DNA from 4 places in the Rhizobium sp. BK619 genome. Region 2 is predicted to be linked to each of the others. Evidence: predicted binding sites of a transcription regulator. Region 2 holds the regulator's gene; each other region holds the start of a gene.
The links. The regulator LexA, encoded in region 2, represses DNA repair genes until DNA is damaged. The targets are predictions, from matches to a motif close to TGTTCNNNNTGTGTTCNG.

Region 1 (4,639 bases), on a different contig from region 2:
TTTGAAGCGCCGGCAGAATGCCCGGCTGCTTCTAAGACGTATGATGGAAGCATGATGCGACAGTGTCAGTCAGGTTTTTTAAGCGTGAGCCGTTCAGAGATCGATGATCGTGCCGCGGCCGTCGTTCCAGATGCGCATTTCGCGTTGGCCATTGTTTGCCTTGGCGCGCACCGGAGCGGGCTTCATCTTCATCGATAGCGCACGTCCGACCATCAGCACGGTCAGGATGCCGCCGACGGCAAGCGTCACCGAGAAGGTGAAAAGCAACATGGCCACGAAAACGGTGGCGCCGGCAAGCATGAAGAAGATGGAGCGAATGTTCTGCATGGGTTTTAGACCTTTCTTCGGAAAGGAATGTGGTCCTTCTTTTTCCTCTCTGCAAGGCAAGCATGGCTTTTTGTTGTCTTGCCGGGCTTTGCGAAGCTTGGCACTAATGATCGATGAGCCAAACCATCCCTCGCCGTTCGTTAAATCTGCGCCGCTCGGTGCTGAGCGTGCCCGCCATCAATCTCCGGGCGCTCGAAAAAAGCCATTCGCTTGATTGCGATGCGGTTATTTTCGATCTGGAGGATTCCGTTTCGCCCGAGAAGAAGGAACAAGCGCGGGAAAATCTGCGCGCCTTTTTTGCCGGCTCGCCGCTTAAGGGCAAGGAAAGGATCATCCGCATCAATTCTTTGTCATCCGAATTCGGGCCGGCGGACCTGGACCTGGTCAAGGCGCTTGTGCCCGACGCCGTTCTTCTTCCCAAGATCGACGGACCTCGGGATATCACCGATATGGGCGATCTGCTCGCCGATGCGGATGCGCCGGAGGAACTGCGCATCTGGGCGATGATCGAGACGCCGCGTGGCGTGCTGAATGCCGGAGCGATCGCCGAATCCGGCCGCACGCCGGGCTCGCGGCTCGATTGCCTCGTCGTCGGGCTCAACGATCTGCGCAAGGAAACAGGCGTCCTGCCGCAGCCGGGACGAACCTATCTCGTGCCGTGGCTGATGCAAGTCGTCCTGGCGGTCAGCGCCTACGGGCTCGATGCGATCGACAGCGTCTTCAACGATTTCAGGGACGAGCAGGGTTTCGATGCCGAATGCCTGCAAGGCCGGGCCATGGGCTTTGCCGGCAAGATGCTGATCCATCCGACGCAGATCGAGGCCGCCAATCGGCATTTCGGCCCGGATCCGGCAGCGATTGCGGAAGCGGAGGCGATCATCGCTGCCTTTGCCGATCCGGCTTCCGACGGGCTGAATGTCATCAATTCAGGCGGGCGGATGATCGAGCGGCTGCATCTTGTCCAAGCCGAAGCTCTGGTTCATAAAGCTCGCCTGATTTCTGCAAGAAAGCCCGCCTGATGAAACTCTACCGCTTCCTGACCGGTCCCGACGATGCTTCCTTCTGCCACAAGGTCACCGCCGCCCTCAACAAGGGCTGGTCGCTGGAGGGCTCGCCGACCTATGCCTTCAATGCCGCAACCGGCGCGATGCAGTGCGGCCAGGCCGTCGTCAAGACGGTCGAAGGCAAGGATTACCATCCGGAGATAAAGCTCTCCGAGCAATAACGCGTGCTGCCGGAAGCACGGCTTCAGCTCTTTGTTTTATGCATGTCGTTATCCCGGAACCGCTGCACACTTCCGGGCGACATGCATTACAGCGCCGCGCGTCTTATCAGACGCGCAAAGGACGCTGTAACAGTTTGAATCTACGCATCGTGCTATCCGAAAATCGATTCCGATTTTCGGGCCGATTACGCTAGCGCTCGGCGGCTTCCTCGGCGCTTGCCTCGATCCGCTCCATATCGTCGTCGCTCAGCCCGAAATGGTGGCCGATCTCGTGGATCAGGACATGGGTGATGATATCGCCGAGCGTCTCGTCGTTCTCTGCCCAGTAATCGAGAATGGGGCGCCGGTAGAGACGGATGCGGTTCGGCATCTCGCCGGTTTCCAGCGTGAAACGCTCGGAAATACCCCTGCCTTCGAAAAGACCGAGAAGATCGAAAGGGGTTTCCAGCGCCATGTCCTCGAAAACATCGTCATCGGGGAAATCTTCGATCTCGATCGTGAGGTTGGTCGTCAGCTGGCGAAACTCATCCGGCAGATGGCTATAGGCCTCCATGGCCAGCGACTCGAAGGTGCTGATCGTCGGCGCATGGCGGTCCCGCCAATCATCGCTCTGGTCTATGCGGGCCATGAATATTCCTTCCTTTGCGGGCCATATAGAACCTTTCTCGCCGATTTTCGAGTGCGGAATCAAAGGCAGGAATAAATTCATAGAAAATGGCCGTTGACTCTTCATTAGCTCTCTGGAATCTATAAGAACATAACAGGAACAAGACAGATTGGAGAACGCCATGGCGCAGCACGCCCTGGCGCGCGAGCGGCTTTTTGCGCTCCGCGAAACCATCGCCAGACTGGAGGGAAAGCCCGCGCCGGCGCTTGCGGCAGCGGAGCGGGAAGCCTTGGCAGAGGGTGGAAAGACACCCTCGAGACGTAGTCTGCCGCCGCTGGCGTTTGGGGTGGAATGTCTTGATGATGCGCTGGAAGGCGGCCTGCCGCTCGATGCGATCACCGAATTCCGCTCCGATCTGTCGCGTGATGCCGGTGCGGCAAGCGGGCTGGCGATGGCTGTCGCCGCCCGGTTGCAGAAGCAGGAAGCAGATACCGGCAGGCTTTTGCCGTTGCTCTGGATCGGCGATGCCGTCGGCACGCTGGAGGCCGGTCGTCCCTATGCTCCCGGGCTGCGAGATTTCGGGCTGAGCCCGGAGCGGTTTCTCCATGCGGCGCCGCGCAAGCTGGACGAGGCGCTCTGGCTGGTGGAGACCGCGGTGGAAAGCGCTGCCTTCTCGGCCGTCATCTTCGAAGTGCGCGGCAATCCCGCCCATTTCGGCCTGACCGAAAGCCGCAGGCTCAGTCTCAGGGCGCGGGCTGCCCGCCGTCCGCTCTTTCTTGTCCGCCAGGCCGGGGCGGAGGAGGCAAGCAGCGCGGCCTTCCGTCTGCATGTCGAACCGGCTCCATCCGCTCTGCGGCCGTTGCCGGGGGAATCGAAGCTTTCCGGCAGTATCGGCAATCCGATTTTCCGTCTCACGCTGGAGAAGGGCCGCAATCCGGCCCCGCTCTGCTTTTTTCTGGAGTGGAACCCCCATGAACGCGAATTTCTCCCTGTCGCCGAGCCAAACCTCGTTCGTCCTCCAGGCGAGCCGTCAGCGTATTCTGGCGCTCAGCTTTCCGCATCTGCCAACGGACCGCATCGCCCGCAGGCGATGGGGGCTCTCCTGGCGTTCGACAGGGCGTCCTGAGGCACCGCCTATCGTCTGTTCCGGCAAGCTCAACAATGCCATGCGGCTGACGGCGCTGGACGAGTTGGCCGAGCGGCTGGGGCTGAAAAAGGATCAGGGCGTTGCCGAAGCGCGCGCCATGTACCCGACGCTCGAGGTCGCGGAAGAGGATCCGGCAGCCGACCAGCGGTTGCTGGAGGCCATTGCCGACTGGTGCGACCGTTATACGCCGCTGGTGGCGTTCGACGGCAAGGACGGCCTGTTTCTCGACATTAGCGGCTGCGCCCATCTTTTCGGCGGGGAAAAGGCGCTTCTCAAGGATGTGCTGTCGCGGCTTTTTCATATGGGGATCGATGCGCGGGGCGCCATCTCATCCTCACCGGGTCTTTCCTGGGCCGCGTCGCGCTTCGGGCAAGGCGGGGTGATCGAAGACGAGGAGACGGAGCAGGTGCTGATGTCCTTGCCGGTTGCAGCCTTGCGGCTGGAAGGACAAACCGTCGATGCGCTGAGGAAGCTCGGCCTGAAATATGTCGGCGACGTCATCGATGCACCGCGCGCGCCGCTGACCCGCCGGTTCGGCCCGGGACTGCTTCTGCGTCTCGACCAGGCGCTGGGACGCGAGGAGGAGCCGGTCTCACCGCGGCGTCCGGTCGCCAGCCTCTCGGCCGAAAGCCGCCTGATCGAGCCGATCGGCACGGAAGAACAGATCCTTGCCGTCACCCGGCAGGTCGCCATGTCGCTGCAGCCGTCGCTGGAGACGCGGGGGGTCGGCGGGCGGGCGTTTGAACTGGTGCTGTTCCGCGTCGATGGCAGGGTCTTTCGTATCGCCGTCGCCGCTTCGCAGCCGCTTCGCGAACCAAAATTCATTGCCGGGCTTTTTTCCGAGCGATTGCAGGCGGTTTATGACGATCTCGATGCCGGCTATGGTTTCGAAATCCTGCGGTTGAATGTGTTGCGGCATGATCCTTTCAACGAGGCACAGGCGGATTTCGAGGGCGACCGTCAGGGCGAGATTTCGCTTTCGGCCTTCGTCGATCGGGTCTCGGCCCGGCTGGGTGCGGATTGCCTGCAAAGCTTCCAGCTGCGTGAGAGCCATGTGCCGGAACGCGCGGTCATCACCGTTCCTGTGATGGATCGTCTTCCCAGGCGGAAGGCGGCGCAGGACATCCAGCTTCCTTTCCGCCAAGAGCGCCCGCTCCGGCTTTTTGCCACGCCGGAGCCGGTTGAGATCATGCTTGCCGAAGTGCCCGATGGTCCGCCGCAGATTTTCCGCTGGCGGCGCTTGCAGCATCAGGTGGCAAGAAGCGAAGGGCCGGAACGGATCGCCATGGAATGGTGGATCGATGGGGATGACGCCGAGGCGCGCGACTATTTC
Region 2 (4,639 bases):
CGATCTCCGGCCTCAACATGGCGCTGTCGGCCGGCATCTTCTTCGTCGGCTTCCGGATGCTGCTCAGCCTCTTTCCGGGCGTTGCCCAGGCTTATCCGACCAAGAAGATCGCCGCAGCAGGCGCGCTCATCGCCGTCACCGCTTACTACCTGATCTCCGGCTTCGGGGTCTCGGCTGAACGCGCCTTTATCATGATGGCCATCATGCTGATCGCCGTCTTCTTCGATCGGCCGTCGATCAGCCTGCGCAATGTCGTTCTCTCGGCCCTTGTCATCATTGCCATTTCGCCCTCCGAAGTCCTGGGTCCGAGCTTCCAGATGTCCTTTGCCGCGACATTGGCATTGGTATCGGGTTATCAGCTGTGGAAAGACCGGCGCATCCGCGAAAACGCCTGGCTGAAGTTGCCGGTCTTCCGGCCGGTCGTTGCGGTCGCCGGTTTCTTCGGCGGCGTCTTCCTGACCTCGCTGATCGGCGGCTTCTCCACGGCGCTGTTTTCGATCGAGCATTTTCATCGCCTGACCGCTTACGGCCTGCCGGCAAACCTCGCGACGATGCCGATCATCTCCTTCATCGTCATGCCGGCCGGGCTGCTGGCGATGTTGCTCATGCCGTTCGGTCTGGACGCTCCGCTCTGGAAGGTGGTCGGCTTCGGGCTCGATCTGGTGATCGCAGTCGCCAAGACGGTGTCCGGCTGGGGCGGCGATATCGGCGTCGGCCGCTTGCCCGCCTGGTATTTCGCCGTCGCCGTGGCAGGCTTCCTGCTGCTGACGTTGCTGCGTACCCGGCTTCGCCATGCCGGCACATCGATCCTCGCCGTCTCGACGCTTCTGGTGCTGATTCTGCCGGTTCCGCGGCCGCCGGATCTGGTGATTTCGGAGGACGGCGGTCTGGTCGCGCTCGTCGAGACCGCGGCAATGGCTTCCAATCGTGAAAACCCGCCGGATTTCATCTTCGACCAGTGGCAAAGAGCGCTGGTCCTGCCGACCCATCACCCGCCGAAGATGCTGGATGGCCCCGCTATCCCACCGGAGGGAGAAGACCGCCGCGTCAGGCTTTCCCGCGAGCAGCAGAATGAAGCAAGGACAGCAATGCGGGCGGCTGCCGCGGGCGGAGAAACAAACCGCTTTTCCTGCGTCAAGAAGGCCTGGTGCACATCGAGGCTTGGCAATGGCCGTGTGGTAACCATCATCGACAATGCCGCTTATCTCGGTCCGGCCTGCGATTCGGCCGATATCGTCGTGACGCCGGTCCGTCTGCGTTTCAACAGCTGCCGCTCAGGCGCGACGCTCTTCACCGGTGAGACGCTGCGCAGGACCGGTTCCGTCGAGTTGCGTTTCGCGGATGCCGGCCTGGAGGTCGCAACCGCATTCGAAACGCTGTCGCGGCCGTGGATGCGCCAGCGCGCCTATGACTGGCGCAGCAACAGTTTTACCGAATCCGGCCTGTCCGGTGTCAGTGATAGCGGCGAATGAGGCCGACGAGTTTGCCCTGCACCTTGACGCGGTCCGGCCCGAAGATCCGGGTCTCGTAAGCCGGGTTGGCCGCTTCAAGTGCGATCGAGGCGCCCTTGCGGCGGAAGCGCTTCAGTGTCGCTTCCTCGTCATCGACGAGGGCAACGACGATGTCGCCGGGGCTTGCGGTGCTGCCGTTGCGGATGATCACCGTGTCGCCATCGAAGATGCCGGCGTCGATCATCGAATCGCCTTTGACCTCCAGCGCATAATGTTCACCGGAGCCAAGCATGTCGGCGGGAACAACGATGTCATGGGTGTTGTTCTGGATCGCCGAGATCGGAACGCCGGCAGCGATTCGGCCCATGACCGGCACCGAGACCGAGTTGCCGTTGTCGGCGACGGGTTTTGCAGGCGCGGGGGCAGCAGCCGGCTGGGGCTTGCCAAGGCTGCCCTCGATGACGCTTGGCGAAAAGCCGCGCCGGGGCTGGATGCTGGGGCTATAGGCTTCGGGAAGCTTGATGACCTCGAGCGCCCTGGCGCGGTTCGGTAGGCGGCGAATGAATCCGCGTTCCTCGAGCGCCGTAATCAGGCGATGAATGCCGGATTTCGAGGCCAGATCCAGGGCATCCTTCATCTCGTCGAAAGAAGGCGGAACGCCGGATTCCTTCATGCGCTCATGAATGAAAAGGAGAAGCTCCTGTTGTTTGCGCGTGAGCATCGGCGTGTGACCCCTGATTGAAACAAATCCAGAACAGACACTATATGTTCCATATGTGTTCCGCAAGGTGCTAAATTTCCGTAAAACTTGCCGCCAACTCGTTGAGATTTTTATTTTCATTCGCCGGATTGGCACACATGTCTTGCAATGGGGGTGGCGCTGTCGCACATCTCTTGTCGTTTGAGGGAGGGATATGATGAACGAGCGTTCCGCCAAACCGCACCCGCTGGATCATGTGGTGCTGCCCGTCGTCAATATCGATCTGGCTCGCGAGCGGCTCGGCAAGCTCGGCTTCACCGTTGCCGCCGATGCCCGCCATCCCTTCGGCACGGAGAATGCCTGCGTCTTCTTTGCCGACAAGACCTATCTGGAGCCGCTTGGTATCGCCAGCGTCGAAGAGAGCGAGGCGTCGGCGCGGCAAGGCAATGTCTTCACTGCCCGCAACCGAGCCTTCCGCTTCCGTTGCGGCGAGGAGGGGCTTTCCGCGGTGGCCTTTGCCACCAGCGATGCCGGCCGCGATCATCGCCACTTCGCCGGCAGCGGATCGAGCGCCGGCGAGATGCTGCAGTTCAGCCGACCGATGAAAATGCCTGATGGTTTCGAGACCATTGCCGGCTTCAAGCTGGCCTTTGCCGCTGAGTTGCGCGCGCCGGATTTCTTCCTCTTCAGCGTCGAGCGCATCAATCCGCTGCCGTCCGACCGCCGCGCGCTGGAGACGCATGCCAATGGCGTAACAGGCATTGCCGAGATTGCGCTTTGCGCGCCGGAACCCGCCGCATTCGCGGCCTTCGTCGGCCTTGCCGCTGCGCAGTCGGCCGTCGAAAAAACCGGTTTCGGCGTCAATATCGCCGCGCCGAACGCGAAAATCAGCCTGATGACCCCGGAGGGGCTGGAGGCCTATTTCGAGATCGCCGTCTCATCCGCCGACCGCGGCCTGCGCGGCCGGGCTATCCTCTTCACTGTCGCCGATCTTGCCGTGACAGAAGCGCATTTGGCTGCTAACGGAGTGACCTACACGCGCAAGAACAATCGCATTCTGGTGAAGCCGGCGCCCGGGCAGGGCACGCTCTTCGCCTTCGAGGAAACACGATGAGCACTGATACGAATTCTGAAGTCAGGATCGGCGAGGGCGCAGGCCAGGTCACCTTCTCCAATACCGGCCGCCTGTCGCTGATTGCCGGCCCGTGCCAGATGGAGAGCCGCGACCACGCTTTCATGGTTGCCGGGACGCTCAAAGAGCTCTGCGCCAAGCTCGGCATCGGCCTCGTCTACAAAAGTTCGTTCGACAAGGCGAACCGCACCTCGCTGTCGGCCGAGCGCGGCATCGGGCTTGAAAAGGGCATGCAGGTCTTTGCCGATCTCAAGAAGGAATTCGGCTTTCCGGTCCTGACCGACGTTCACACCGCCGAGCAATGCGCCGAAGTGGCAAAGGTGGTCGATGTCCTGCAGATTCCGGCCTTCCTCTGCCGTCAGACCGACCTTCTGATCGCCGCCGCCGAGACCGGCCGTGCCGTCAATGTCAAGAAGGGCCAGTTCCTCGCCCCCTGGGACATGAGGAACGTACTGAAGAAGCTCAACGCCAGCGGCAATCCGAACGTGCTGCTCTGCGAACGCGGCGCCTCCTTCGGCTATAATACGTTGGTTTCCGACATGCGCTCGCTGCCAATCATGGCGTCGATGGGCGCCCCCGTCGTTTTCGATGCGACCCATTCCGTGGCGCAGCCGGGCGGGCAGGGCGATTCCTCCGGGGGGCAGCGGGAATTCGTGGAAACGCTGGCGCGCGCAGCGGTAGCGACCGGTATTGCCGGCGTCTTCGTCGAAACCCACCAGGACCCGGACAATGCACCGTCCGACGGCCCGAACATGGTCTATCTCAAGGACATGCCGCGGCTGCTGGAAAAGCTGCTGGCCTTCGATGCCGTCGCCAAGGGCTGACAGTCAAAAGCCTGACATGTTCGTGCTATAGCGACGATCAGACATGCAGATCGAAGGTGTGCAATGCGCCATTGTAATTTGCACGCCTTCGATTATGACAGGCTTCGAACGATTGATCACCCACCGAGCAGGAAGAACCCATGACTGCAATCACCGATATCATCGCCCGCGAGATTCTCGATAGCCGTGGCAACCCCACCGTCGAAGTCGATGTCTATCTCGAAGACGGCAGCATGGGCCGCGCGGCCGTTCCCTCGGGCGCTTCGACGGGCGCGCATGAGGCGGTCGAGCTGCGCGACGGCGGCAAGCGCTACCTCGGCAAGGGCGTGCAGAAGGCGGTCGATGCGGCCAATACCGAGATCTTCGACGCGATCGGCGGCATCGATGCCGAAAACCAGATCCAGATCGACAACATCATGATCGAGCTCGACGGCACGCCGAACAAGTCGCGCCTCGGCGCCAACGCCATTCTCGGCGTGTCGCTGGCCGTCGCCAAGGCTGCCGCCCAGGCCTCCGGCCTGCCGCTCTACCG
Region 3 (4,639 bases), on a different contig from region 2:
AGGTTTTCCGTGAGGACGTGCCGTGCGGCCCCCTCATCCGCCTGCCGGCACCTTCTCCCCGCCGGGGAGAAGAGAATATGCCGCGGCCTCTCTTTTCCACGCGCCTCTTTCGGTGCTCGTCCGGCTTCTCATTGCCTGGTTTTCTTTGGGCGACCTATTCCGAGATCAGCTCGTCCATCTGAGGACCATCCTCGACCTTGCGCAGCGGCCGAAAACTCATCCGGTGCAGGGAGCAGGGGCCGAGCTTTTCGATGCCGGCGCGGTGCTGCGCCGTGCCGTAGCCGACATGGGCGGCAAAGCCGTAATCCGGAAATACGTGATGAGCCCGCGCCATCATTCGGTCACGTGTCACCTTGGCGACGATCGAGGCGGCGGCGATCGAGACCGAGCGGGCATCGCCCTTGACCACCGCCTGTCCGGGGCAGTCAAGGCCGGGCGGCACGTCGAGCCCGTCGGTCAGCACGTAGCTTGCCGGAATGGCGAGGCTGCAGATGGCGCGGCGCATGGCGTCGAGGCTCGCCTTGCGGATATCGGTCTCGTCGATCCGCGTCGAGCTGGATGAGGCGATCGAGACGGTGGCGGTCGCCAGGATCTGCACGAACAATTCCTCGCGCCGTTGCGCCGAAAGCTGCTTGGAATCGTTCAGCCCCTCCGGGATGCGCTTCGGATCGAGAATGACGGCGGCAGCGACGACCGGCCCGGCCAGCGGCCCGCGGCCTGCCTCGTCGGCGCCGGCCACCGGCCAGTGGCCGGCCTTGCGGGCTTTGAGCTCCAGCCGGAAATCCGGCACCAGAGGGGCCGCTTGGAACAGCTGGGGAGAATCGGGTGGCGTGCGAGGTTTCATGCGGCTGAACCTCGCACGCCAACCCGATTGCCCGCAAGTCCCCGATCAGGGCGGCGGTCGGGGACCGGGTCCGGCGGATGGTGGCGGTCAGGGCCATCCGCAGGAATTGCGCTCGGGCTCGAAATCAGGGCGGTTTTTCGATGGGCCGATGCGCAAGCTTCAAACAATTCCAGGAAAAGTGCTTTGCGGTTTTCCGTCCGGAACTGCGTAAGAACAAAGCCTAGAGCAGCGACAGCTGCACGCCGCTGCCATCCGGCGGCACGAACAGGTCGTCGCGTAGCGGCATGCCGCGCCGCGTCAGACCGAAACGTCGGGCGGCCATTTCAAACCGCCGGGCGATCTGCCAGGCATAGGGACCGGCGCCCTTCATGCGTTTGCCGAATTCGGCATCATAATCCTTGCCGCCGCGCATCGAGCGCACCAGCGACATCACATGCCGGTAGCGATCGGGATAATGCTGCAGCAGCCAGTCGCGGAAGAGCGGGCTGACCTCGAGCGGCAGTCTCAGGATGACATAACTCGCCTCGGCGGCGCCGGCAGCCTTGGCCGATTCGAGGATGCGCTCCAGCTCGTGATCGTTCAGCGCCGGAATGAGCGGGGCGGCCATCACCGCCGTCTGGATGCCGGCTTCCGACAGGGTGTGAATGGTCTCCAGCCGGCGCGGCGGCGTGGCGGCGCGCGGCTCCATCGTCCGGGCAAGCTTGCGGTCGAGCGTGGTGACGGAGATACCGACGCGCACCAGGTTCTTCGCCGCCATCTCCTGCAGAATGTCGAGATCCCGCAGGATCATCGCCGACTTGGTGACGATCGATACTGGATGGTTCGCCTTGTTCAAGACCTCGAGAATGCTGCGCATGATGCGCCATTCCTTTTCGATCGGCTGATAGGGGTCGGTATTGGTGCCGATCGCGATCGCCCGCACCTTATAGCCCGGCTTGGCAAGCTCCCGCTCCAGCAGCTTTGCCGCATCCGGCTTGGCGAAGAGTTTCGTCTCGAAATCGAGCCCCGCCGAAAGCCCCATATAGGCGTGCGTCGGCCGGGCGAAACAATAGATGCAGCCATGCTCGCAGCCGCGATAGGGGTTGATCGAGCGATCGAAGCCAATGTCAGGCGATTCGTTGCGGGTAATGGCCGTGCGCGGCTTCTCGATCTGCACGTCCGTCTTGAACGGCGGCAGCTCTTCCAGCGTCTGCCAGCCATCGTCGAAGGTCTCGCGCTGCAACGCCTCGAATCTGCCTGTCGGGTTCAATCCCGCCCCGCGCCCACGACGCCTATCGACCTCGATCCGCAGCCCGGAGGATACGATCATCGCATCGGCAATATCTGCCGTATTGGCAGGCGCAAATGCGGCCTGCCCTGCCAGGGACTGCTCTCTCATCGGATTCTCCCGCGGCAAAAGCCATCGCTTCCGCCCGTTTTGATGATTAAATTCCTATCCGCAAAACAAGAACAATGCAAGAACAAAATGCGGAAAACGCCGCTGGCAATAATTTGTGCGGCGCATTATGAATGGGCAATGTTGACGGTTGTTCTCGAATGTCAGGATCAGGAAGCTGAGCTGGCCCAGACTTTATCGGTATTGGTGGCAGGCGCGGTGGAGGGGCTCGTCAGCGATGTGGTCGTGCTCGATCACGGCTCGCGCGACGGCAGCTCGCGGGTCGCCGACGCCGCCGGCTGCCGGTTTTATTCGCAGTGGGATATCAAGGACATCGTCCGCTCCGCCCGCGGCGAATGGCTGCTCTTCGTCGAACCCGGCGCACGGCCTCAGGCCGGCTGGATCGACGAGATCGCCGAATATATGGCGCTGAACAAGCTGCCGGCGCGCTTCACCGCCTCGCGCGGCTACCGGCGCCCGTTTTTCCAGCGCCTCGGTCGCGCCGTCCCTCCGCTGGAGCTCGGTTTGCTGATGCCGAAGAGCGAGGCGCTCGCCGCCGCCACGAGCGGCATGCGGCTGGCCGAATTCGTCAAGAGCCGCAAGCTGCGCAAGCTCTCAAGCGAACTGATCCCCGCCTGGGTGGCGCGCGCTGCGCGGTAGAACACGAGAAACTGCCCCTCACCCCTAACCCTCTCCCCGTAAACGGGGCGAGGGGACTTGCCCTGCGAGATGTTGGCGAGGGACGGAGAGGTTGCGGCTATTCCCCTTCGCCCCGTTTACGGGGAGAAGGTGGCGGCAGCCGGATGAGGGGCAGCCAGCAGTGATCACGCGCTCACGATCGCACAAAGATGGCGCCCAATCGGATTTTGCGCTATAATTCCGCCATGGCGCCGTCGAAGCGCCTCGCTTCGCAACGGATGGCCATGAATGCCGGTGGACGGCAGAACAGGTCGGCGACAATCTCCTCTTCTGCCGGGTTCCCGGCGGAAGGAGGTGCGTCATGGTACGCGATATGGCTTACGGCCTGCTGGCCGTCATATTGCCGACATTGGTGATCGCGCATCCGCATTCGGCAGCATCACAGACGATGCTCAGTTGCGCAGGCCGATCCGAGGTCGTCAATTTCCTGGACAAGAACTTCGCTGAAAAGCTGACAGCGGTCGGACTGGTCAACGAGAACGCCGTTCTCGAGGTCTATGCCGCCGAAAGCGGCACCTGGACGCTCGTGGTCACGGATGTTCACGGCATAAGCTGCATTCTGCTGTCGGGTGACAGCTGGGAAACGATGCCCACTCTGCCGGGGCTTGCCACATAGCCAATGCCAGCGGCAAGCAGACTATGTCTTGGCGCCGCGTTTCAGGTGTTCGTCCAGACGCGGCATGATCTCGACGAAATTGCAGGGCAGGCTGCGGTAGTCGAGCTGTGCTTTCAAAATGCCGTCCCAGGCATCCCGGCAGGCGCCGGGCGACCCCGGCAGCGCGAAGATGAAGGTGGCGTTGGCAACGCCTGCCGTGGCGCGCGACTGGATCGTCGCCGTGCCGATCTTCTCGTAGGAGATCCGGTGGAAGATGGCGGAAAAGCCGTCCATGCGTTTTTCGAACAAAGGCTCCAGCGCCTCGGGCGTCACATCGCGGCCGGTAAAGCCGGTGCCGCCAGTGGTGATGACGACGTCGATCTCATCTAGCTCGGTCCAGGCCTTCACCCGGGCGGCGATTTTCTCGCGATCATCGGGCACGATCGCCCGGTCGACCAGCCGGTGGCCCGCCTCGGTGATTCGCGCCGCCAGCGTGTCGCCTGACTTGTCCGTTTCCGGCGTGCGCGTATCCGAGACGGTGAGAACCGCAATGCCGACGGCGATGAAGGGCCGCTTGTCGTCCAGACCTGCCATCACATGCCTCCCGAAACCGTTTCCGTCGCCTGGAAATACCAGTCGGGCCGCTCGCCGTGAAGGGCTGCCGCCGCCTCTTGCGCCTCAGCCATGCTCGCAAAGATCCCGAAACAGGTGGCGCCGGAGCCGGACATGCGGGTCAAAGGCGCGCCGCGGGCCTGCAGCATCGCCGAGATGACCGCAATCTCGGGCACCAGCTGGCGCGCCGGCGGTTCCAGGTCATTGCGGGCGGCATCGATCACTGCCAGCCAGCCGGCACTCCCGGATAGACCGGGCGCCAGGCTCAGGGCCGGATTGTTCTTCGTTGTCAGCCGACGGAACACCTCGGGCGTCGACATACCCTTCAGCGGATTGGCAAGCACCATGGCAAAGGCCGGCAGATCAGCCACGGCCTCGATCTCCTCACCGATGCCGCGGGCAATCAGTGGCCGGCTTTCAAGGCACATCGGCACGTCGGCGCCGAGCTTCAGCGCCAGACTGGCAAGCGCCTCCACCGGCAGGCTCATGCCCCAGAGCCGCATCAGCCCGCGCA
Region 4 (4,639 bases), on a different contig from region 2:
CTCGGCCCAGGCTGGCGGCAGCACCGGTGCGCTGGTGCGCGGCGCCCGCGCCGAGGACCTGACCAAGCTCAAGACGATCTCCGGCAACATCAAATCAGGCGACATGGTGGGCTTTGCCTCCGGCCAGGGCGTGCTGATCGGCACCGGCATGGCCAACCAGCTCGGCCTGAGCGTCGGCGACCTCATTACTCTGACGTCACCGGATGGTGACATTACGCCGATGGGCGTCAGCCCGCGCGTCAAGTCCTACAAGATCTCCGGCCTCTTCGAGATCGGCATGTCGGAATATGATTCCTCGATCATCTTCATGCCGCTCGAGGAAGCGCAGCTGTATTTCAATGCCGAGGGACTGGTGCAGTCGATAGAGCTTTTCGTCGATCACCCCGACGATATCGACACTCTGCGGCCCAAGGTGGAGGAAGCGGCGGGCCGCCAGATCAACCTTACCGACTGGCGCCAGCGCAACCAGACCTTCTTTTCGGCGCTGCAGGTCGAGCGCAACGTCATGTTCATGATCCTGACGCTGATCGTGCTTGTCGCGGCTCTGAACATTATCTCCGGCCTGATCATGCTGGTGAAGGACAAGAGCAGCGATATCGCCATTCTCCGCACCATGGGCGCCAGCGCCGGCGCGATCATGCGCATCTTCTTCATGACCGGGGCGGCGATCGGGATCGTCGGCACTGTTGCCGGCGTGCTGCTCGGCGTCCTCGTCTGCGTCAACATCGAATCCATCCGCCAGTTCTTCTCCTGGATTTCAGGCACGGTGATCTTCAATCCGCAGGTCTATTTCCTCAGTCAGCTGCCGGCCGAGATGCAGCTCAGCGAAACGATCTCGATCGTCGTCATGGCGCTGACGCTCTCCTTCATCGCGACCATCTTTCCGGCCTGGCGCGCCTCCAGGCTCGATCCGGTGCAGGCCCTGCGCTACGAATAAGGAATGCCGCCTTCATGAAACGCAACGTCGTTCTCAATCTTACCGGCGTCGAGCGCCATTACGGGCAGGGCGATACGCTGCTGCCGATCCTGAAGGGCGCGGATTTTTCGATGTCGAAGGGCGAGATCGTCGCTCTCGTCGCTCCCTCCGGCACCGGCAAATCGACCCTGCTGCATATCGCCGGTCTTCTGGAGCATCCGGACGGCGGTGAAGTCAACATCAGCGGCCATGCCTGTGACGGCCTGAGCGATGAGAAACGCACCGCGATCCGCCGCAGCGAAATCGGCTTCGTCTACCAGTTCCACCACCTGCTGCCGGAATTTTCCGCACTTGAGAACATCATGATGCCGCAGCTGATCGCCGGGCTGTCCTGGAAGGAAGCCGGAGAGCGGGCCGGCCAGCTTCTCGACTACATGCGCATCGGCCACCGCGGCGCCCATCGCCCTGGCGAGCTTTCCGGCGGCGAGCAGCAGCGCGTGGCCATCGCCCGCGCCGTCGCCAACGCGCCGACCCTGCTTCTTGCCGATGAGCCGACCGGCAATCTCGATCCGGAAACGGCAAGCTACGTCTTCGATGCGCTGGAGGCGCTGGTGCGTCAGTCCGGCCTCGCGGCCCTCATCGCCACCCACAATCACGAGCTCGCCCGCCGCATGGATCGGCGCGTGACGATCTCGGATGGCAAGATCGTCGATTTCTGACGCTGAGCTTAAAACGCGTCGCGTGAATCAAGTTTGATGCGACGTGCTTTAGGGGATGACCAGTCCGCCGCGATAATCGAGCATATAGGCTTTCCGGTTATCGACCATGATGCATTCATTGCCGCTGAACCGCTCGCAGTTCCCTTCGCTGTGATCGATATAGCGGCCGAGCGGATGATCGAATTCCATTCCGCCGAGAAAGCGCCGCTGGCGATACATGGCTGAAAGTGCCGCCTTGATCACCGCACCGGCGGCAGCGCCGTCGATGAGATCCGGTGCAACGATCCAACCGAAATAATTCATCACCCAGACAGGCTCGCCGGCAAACCAGACAACCTCCTGTCCGGCGAAATCGGTGCCGCCGAAATAACTGTCGAGATAGCGCCAGTCGCCGCGCTCATAACCGATATCGTGGGCACCCGGCCGGCAGGGCGCGTGGGACACCGCCGCCGACATAGGTCGCAGCCTTGGCTTCCACGACGAATTCATTGAGCATTGCAATGTCGAGCATATCCCGTTCTCCTCTCCGCCGGATGCTGGCAAATATGCTGCGGCATGTAAAGAACAAAAACAGAACAATAATGGGAAGCAAGCGGGTCGCCGTAAGAGGCGGTCTGCCGCGCAAGCAGCATGTCCCAGCGTCACCGATTGCGAAAGGACCGGAGCGGCCCAACGGATCGCGCACAGGTCCCCGCCGATTCGCGATGCGCGTCCCGGGATTTTCAAACGCAAGAAAGAAGGAAAAGATTCCTGTTGACAATGGAACATATATCGAACAAATTGAAAACATAACGAGTAAAGGAGAGCCAAATGACTGACATGATCCGTGATATCGCAGCATTCACCTCCATCGCAATGTTCGTCGCCAGCTTCTCGCTCATCGTCATGGCGATCTAAAGTTTTCAGGGGACCGCATGCCAAACATGCGGTCCGGACGCGGGACTTCTTCTGGACATCATCGCCCTCTATGCCGACAATGCGTCCGATTCATTCGGGTGATTGGGAAGGCATGACATGGCGGATATGGCAATGGGTTCAACGGGTGAGGCGACCGGCGGTACGCCGGGCTTCATCCACCTGAGGGTCCACTCCGCCTATTCGCTTCTCGAAGGCGCCTTGCCGCTGAAGAAGATACTTTACAAGGCGACCGGCGACAGCCAGCCGGCGATCGCCATCACCGATACCAACAATCTGTTCATTGCGCTGGAATTCTCCCAGAAGGCGATGGACGACGGCCTGCAGCCGATCATCGGCTGCCAGGTCTCGATCGACATGGAAGACGGGTTGGAAACGGAAAAGCGCGGCGGCCAGCAGGCGCTGGTCAAGCTGCCGTCGATCGTTCTTCTTGCCGCCACGGATGCCGGTTACGAACGGCTCGTCGATGTCGTCAGCCGCGCCTATCTCGGCGGTGAAAGCAACCAGGCGATCCATATCCGTGCCTCGTGGTTGGAGGAGGCCGGCACGGAAGGGCTGATCGCCCTGACCGGCGCCCTAACCGGGCCTGTCGACGCGGCGATCAAGGAAGGCCATCCCGCGCAAGGGGAAGCCCGGCTGCTTGCGCTGAAGCGTCTCTTCGGCGACCGGCTCTATGTCGAATTGCAGCGGCACGGCACTTACGACAAACGCCACGAGCAGAAGATTGTCGGGCTCGCATATGCCCATGACCTGCCGCTCGTTGCGACCAACGAGGCTTTCTTTCCGACACGCGACGATTACGACGCTCATGACGCGCTGATGGCGGTCGCCCACAATGCCATCGTCTCCGACGACAGCCGCTTTCGCCTCACCCCGGACCATTATCTGAAGAGCCGGGCCGAGATGGCCAAGCTGTTTGCCGACTTGCCGGAAGCGCTGGAAAACACGATCGAGATCGCCAAGCGATGCTCCTTCGTGCTGAAGACGCGAAAGCCGATCCTGCCGCGCTTCACCGGCGCGACCGACGACGCCGAGGAGGCCGAACGCGCCGAGGCGAGCGAGTTGCGCCGCCAGGCTGTGGAGGGGCTGGACATGCGGCTTGCAACGCTCGGCATGTCGCCGGGCTACGAGGAAATGGATTATCGCGAGCGGCTGGATTTCGAGCTCAGCGTCATCGAGCGCATGCGTTTTCCCGGTTACTTCCTGATCGTTGCCGACTTCATCAAATGGGCCAAGCAGCACGACATCCCGGTCGGTCCCGGCCGCGGTTCGGGCGCCGGGTCGCTTGTCGCCTACGCCTTGACGATCACCGACGTCGATCCGCTGCGGTTTTCGCTGCTCTTCGAACGCTTCCTCAATCCCGAACGCGTCTCGATGCCGGACTTCGACATCGACTTCTGCCAGGACCGCCGCGAAGAGGTGATCCGCTATGTCCAGGCCAAGTATGGCCGCGAACAGGTGGCGCAGATCATCACCTTCGGTTCGCTGCAGGCGCGCGCCGCCCTTCGCGACGTCGGCCGCGTGCTTGAGATGCCCTACGGCCAGGTCGACAAGATCTGCAAACTCGTGCCGAACAATCCGGCCAATCCGACGCCGCTCTCCAAGGCGATCGAGGAGGAGCCGAAGCTGCAGGAGGAGGCGGCGAAAGAGCCTGTCGTCGCGCGCCTGCTCGACATTGCCCAGAAGATCGAGGGGCTTTACCGCCATGCCTCGACGCATGCCGCCGGCATCGTCATCGGCGATCGCCCGCTTTCCAAGCTGGTGCCGATGTATCGCGATCCGCGCTCGGACATGCCGGTCACTCAGTTCAACATGAAATGGGTGGAGCAGGCCGGCCTCGTCAAGTTCGACTTCCTTGGCCTGAAGACGCTGACCGTCCTGAAGGTCGCCGTCGATTTCGTCGCCAAACGCGGCATAAATGTCGATCTCGCGGCCATTCCTCTCGATGACAAACCGACCTACGAGATGCTGTCGCGCGGCGAGACGGTCGGCGTGTTCCAGGTGGAAAGTGCCGGCATGCGCAAGGCGCTGATCGGCATGAAGCCGGACTGCATCGAGGATATCATCGCGCTGGTGGCGCTCTACCGCC

Region 1: FHX14_RS03935 (metallopeptidase family protein) is a predicted target of LexA. The motif match lies at 2,304-2,321, and genes of this name have one in related genera.
Region 3: FHX14_RS22855 (PA0069 family radical SAM protein) is a predicted target of LexA. The motif match lies at 2,290-2,307, and genes of this name have one in related genera.
Region 4: dnaE (DNA polymerase III subunit alpha) is a predicted target of LexA. The motif match lies at 2,396-2,413, and genes of this name have one in related genera.

What each region holds. Positions count from the first base shown of each region.
Region 1 is NZ_JACIBH010000002.1:109,442-114,080, forward strand. Features, by position in the region: gene FHX14_RS03920 (hypothetical protein) at 94-327, opposite strand; gene FHX14_RS03925 (CoA ester lyase) at 441-1,346, shown strand; gene FHX14_RS03930 (DUF1737 domain-containing protein) at 1,346-1,552, shown strand; gene FHX14_RS03935 (metallopeptidase family protein) at 1,743-2,180, opposite strand; gene FHX14_RS32970 (hypothetical protein) at 2,341-3,285, shown strand; gene FHX14_RS03940 (DNA polymerase Y family protein) at 3,296-4,639, shown strand, end outside.
Region 2 is NZ_JACIBH010000004.1:205,218-209,856, reverse strand. Features, by position in the region: gene FHX14_RS09080 (ComEC/Rec2 family competence protein) at 1-1,472, shown strand, start outside; gene lexA (transcriptional repressor LexA) at 1,453-2,172, opposite strand; gene FHX14_RS09070 (VOC family protein) at 2,369-3,265, shown strand; gene kdsA (3-deoxy-8-phosphooctulonate synthase) at 3,262-4,107, shown strand; gene eno (phosphopyruvate hydratase) at 4,248-4,639, shown strand, end outside.
Region 3 is NZ_JACIBH010000012.1:118,819-123,457, forward strand. Features, by position in the region: gene FHX14_RS22850 (ribonuclease HII) at 155-844, opposite strand; gene FHX14_RS22855 (PA0069 family radical SAM protein) at 1,065-2,222, opposite strand; gene FHX14_RS22860 (glycosyl transferase) at 2,361-2,879, shown strand; gene FHX14_RS22865 (hypothetical protein) at 3,220-3,534, shown strand; gene moaB (molybdenum cofactor biosynthesis protein B) at 3,556-4,107, opposite strand; gene FHX14_RS22875 (4-(cytidine 5'-diphospho)-2-C-methyl-D-erythritol kinase) at 4,107-4,639, opposite strand, start outside.
Region 4 is NZ_JACIBH010000008.1:321,660-326,298, forward strand. Features, by position in the region: gene FHX14_RS17575 (lipoprotein-releasing ABC transporter permease subunit) at 1-937, shown strand, start outside; gene FHX14_RS17580 (ABC transporter ATP-binding protein) at 952-1,635, shown strand; partial or broken gene FHX14_RS17585 (DUF5680 domain-containing protein) at 1,684-2,146, opposite strand; gene dnaE (DNA polymerase III subunit alpha) at 2,650-4,639, shown strand, end outside.